Regions from separate parts of the Clostridium taeniosporum genome, predicted to be linked through region 2. Evidence: a T-box and tRNA genes for the amino acid it is inferred to sense, from the RefSeq annotation. Region 2 holds a T-box; the other holds one or more tRNA genes.

Region 1 (2,211 bases), 310 kb from region 2:
GTGAAATGCGTAGATATTAGGAAGAACACCAGTGGCGAAGGCGACTTTCTGGACTGTAACTGACACTGAGGCTCGAAAGCGTGGGGAGCGAACAGGATTAGATACCCTGGTAGTCCACGCCGTAAACGATGAATACTAGGTGTAGGAGCTGTCATGGCTTCTGTGCCGCCGCTAACGCATTAAGTATTCCGCCTGGGGAGTACGGTCGCAAGATTAAAACTCAAAGGAATTGACGGGGGCCCGCACAAGCAGCGGAGCATGTGGTTTAATTCGAAGCAACGCGAAGAACCTTACCTAGACTTGACATCTCCTGAATTACTCTTAATCGAGGAAGTCGCTTCGGCGACAGGAAGACAGGTGGTGCATGGTTGTCGTCAGCTCGTGTCGTGAGATGTTGGGTTAAGTCCCGCAACGAGCGCAACCCTTATTGTTAGTTGCTACCATTTAGTTGAGCACTCTAGCGAGACTGCCGTGGTTAACGCGGAGGAAGGTGGGGATGACGTCAAATCATCATGCCCCTTATGTCTAGGGCTACACACGTGCTACAATGGCTGGTACAGAGAGACGCAATACCGTGAGGTGGAGCTAAACTTTAAAACCAGTCTCAGTTCGGATTGTAGGCTGAAACTCGCCTACATGAAGCTGGAGTTGCTAGTAATCGCGAATCAGAATGTCGCGGTGAATACGTTCCCGGGCCTTGTACACACCGCCCGTCACACCATGAGAGTTGGCAATACCCAAAGTTCGTGAGCTAACCCGTAAGGGAGGCAGCGACCTAAGGTAGGGTCAGCGATTGGGGTGAAGTCGTAACAAGGTAGCCGTAGGAGAACCTGCGGCTGGATCACCTCCTTTCTATGGAGAAATCTAGTTAACAAGACGTTTAACTAGTATTAAAATAAATGCTTACTTAATTAAGAAGGTTTATTTAATGATTTCTGTTCAATTTTGAAAGACTAAGTCTTTCAAGTTGAGGGCTTATAGCTCAGCTGGTTAGAGCGCACGCCTGATAAGCGTGAGGTCGATGGTTCGAGTCCATTTAAGCCCACCATTGTTCTTTGAAAATTGCACATAATAAATTGTATATAATACAACAAGCCAAGAATATATTCTTTGTAATAATTGAAATAATTACCTAGATAATTACTCAAATTAATATTGGCAAATTGTTTTTTTGTTTTTAAACAAATAAAACAATGTTACGAAGTTTAGTGGCGATAAATACGAGGAAACGAATATTTTATGCTCGGAGCGTATTGTGATACGTGAGTACATAAAATATGAAGTTGACAAAGTAGTTAGCGACAATAAATGAGTAAAAGGTCAAGCTACAAAGGGCGCATGGTGAATGCCTTGGCATCAGGAGCCGATGAAGGACGTGATAAGCTGCGATAAGCTTCGGGTAGGCGCACATAGCCAGAGATCCGGAGATGTCCGAATGAGGAAACTCACATGGGAAACCCCATGTATCGTAAAGTGAATACATAGCTTTATGAAGGTAAACCCAGGGAACTGAAACATCTAAGTACCTGGAGGAAGAGAAAGAAAAATCGATTTTCTTAGTAGCGGCGAGCGAAAGGGAAAGAGCCCAAACCAAAGATTTATCTTTGGGGTTGCGGACAGAACATTAACGAGAAGTTGTAATTAACCGAACACAACTGGAAAGTTGGACCGTAGGAGGTAATAGTCCTGTAAGTAAAAGTTATAACAATCAAGTTCTGATCCAGAGTACCACGAGACACGTGAAACCTTGTGGGAAGCAGGGAGGACCACCTCCCAAGGCTAAATACTACCTGATGACCGATAGTGAAGCAGTACCGTGAGGGAAAGGTGAAAAGAACCCCGGGAGGGGAGTGAAATAGAACCTGAAACCATGTGCCTACAACCGATCAAAGCACCTTATGTGTGTGATGATGTGCTTTTTGTAGAACGAGCCAACGAGTTACGGTATGTAGCAAGGTTAAGTACTTAAGGTACGGAGCCGAAGGGAAACCGAGTCTTAATAGGGCGACTAGTTGCATGCTGTAGACCCGAAACCGGGTGACCTATCCATGGCCAGGTTGAAGCGAGGGTAAAACCTCGTGGAGGACCGAACCACGTTGCTGTTGAAAAAGCATGGGATGAGCTGTGGATAGCGGAGAAATTCCAATCGAACTCGGATATAGCTGGTTCTCCTCGAAATAGCTTTAGGGCTAGCGTCGGAAAATGTGAGTA
Region 2 (2,211 bases):
CCAACAATGTGGATATGAGTGAAGATGTCTTTCAGCTTTAAATAACTTATTATTTTCTTCAAGCCATTTACAAATGCTTTCATCACACTTCTTAACAAACTTACCTGCCCATGGAGTAACTTCTTCTACAAATTTACCTTCTTTATCAACTAAATTAATGAAAGTTATTCCATTTGCTTTAGCAACTAAGCTATCATCTTCACCATAAGCTGGTGCTATATGAACTATACCAGTACCATCTGTTAATGTTACATAATCACCATGAATTATTTCAAATGCTTTTCCTTCAACTTTACCAAAAGGCATTAGTTGTTCATATTTAGTTCCAAGAAGTTCTGATCCATTAAATTCTTTAACTATTTCATATTCTTCTCCAAGTACTTTATCCGCTAAATCTTTAGCTATTATATAAACTTCTTCTTCTACCTTTGCCTCAATGTATGTATAAGCTTTATTTATACAAAGAGCTAAATTTGATGGTAATGTCCAAGGTGTTGTTGTCCAAGCTAATATAAACTTATTTTCTTCTCCTACTACTTTAAACTTAGCAATAGCAGTTAAATCCTTAACATCTTTATATCCTTGTGCAACTTCATGAGATGAAAGAGCTGTTCCACATCTTGGGCAATAAGGCATTACCTTATGTCCTTCATATAAAAGTTCTTTATCCCACATTTGTTTTAAAGCCCACCATACTGATTCAATATATGGATTATGGTAAGTTACATATGGATGCTCCATATCTACCCAATAACCAATTTGTTCAGTCATCTTTTCCCACATGCTAACATATGTAAACACGCTATCTTTACATTCTTTAACGAACTTTTCAACACCATATTCTTCTATTTGTTCTTTTCCTGAAATTCCAAGTTTCTTTTCTATTTCAAGTTCAACTGGAAGACCATGAGTATCCCAACCTGCTTTTCTTATTACTCTATAACCTTTCATAACTTTATATCTTGGAATTATATCTTTCATAACTCTTGTTAATATATGACCAACATGAGGCTTTCCGTTTGCTGTTGGAGGGCCATCATAAAAAGTAAAATATTCACCATCTTGATTTGAATCAAAACTCTTTTTTATAACGTTTCTTTCATTCCAAAGCTTTGCTATATCTTTTTCCATATTTACAAAACCTCTTGAAGAATCAACCTTTTTGTACATTCTGTTTTCCCCTTTCATAGCTTAATAAATTTTCATATATTTTAATTTAATATAAAAAAAACTTCATCCCACAGGACGAAGTTAAAATCGCAAACCACCTAAGGTTAACACTTTCATAAATAGTGTTTAGTTCAAGTACAAACATACTCTATCCTTTAACGCAGGCAACGTGATAACTTAATAAGCTACAGCTTTTCAGTTTCCAACTCCTAGGTGATTTTCTCTTAGCTTCCCTATAGCTTTGCACCAACCAGCTATTCTCTTAAAGTTAAGTCTAAGTTACTTTTCCTAATCATAGTTTTTTCTTTTATTGTAACATTATATATTAACCATATTTAAATGTCAATTGATGCATTTAAAGTTATTGTAAATATTTTATAGATATTGTATTGAGAGTCAGATTGATGCTTATTACTATTATTTACATTATTAAATCCACTATTCATATTTTTCTATTTTATACGCTTATTTGTACTTTTTGTATTATTCCTAAATACCAAATTTGCCATTGCAAATACCGTTATAGGTACAGTCCATACAATACCTAAGCTACCTGAAAATGCAGTTATTATTTCTGTTGTTATTATTTCCATATTAATTATATTTATATATGGCATTTGTTGAGCATAAAGTAAAAATATCAAACTAAATGCACCACCTGCATAAGCTAATATCAAAGTATTAGACATAGCACCTATTATGTCTTTTCCAACATTCATGCCACTTTTTATAAAATTCCTTTTATTTATATTATTTTTTACCTGTAATATCTCATCCATTGCAGAAGTAATTGAAACACTAACATCCATAATAGCTCCAAGAGATCCTATTATAATTGCTGAAAACATTATATGTTTAAAATTAAGACCTAAACTTGAATTAGTATATGCAATCATTTGAGATTCTGTTTCTGCAAGCCCAGTAATTTTACACATATTCCCTATAAAAACTGCAACTACAGTAGCAATTACTATTCCACCTATGGTTCCTAATACTGATATTATAGTTTTTCTATTAATTCCATTAATAAAAAATAATGAA

The links. A T-box is a leader RNA that pairs with one kind of tRNA and senses whether it is charged. The one in region 2 lies ahead of ileS (isoleucine--tRNA ligase), so its partner is inferred to be a tRNA-Ile.
Region 1: it has a tRNA-Ile gene. The T-box ahead of ileS (isoleucine--tRNA ligase) is inferred to sense a tRNA for this amino acid. The anticodon was not compared.

Annotation. Positions count from the first base shown of each region.
Region 1 is NZ_CP017253.2:397,571-399,781, forward strand. Features, by position in the region: rRNA gene BGI42_RS01990 (16S ribosomal RNA) at 1-852, shown strand, start outside; tRNA gene BGI42_RS01995 (tRNA-Ile) at 972-1,048, shown strand; rRNA gene BGI42_RS02000 (23S ribosomal RNA) at 1,319-2,211, shown strand, end outside.
Region 2 is NZ_CP017253.2:83,576-85,786, reverse strand. Features, by position in the region: gene ileS (isoleucine--tRNA ligase) at 1-1,170, opposite strand, end outside; T-box leader at 1,239-1,475, opposite strand; gene BGI42_RS00350 (YibE/F family protein) at 1,623-2,211, opposite strand, start outside.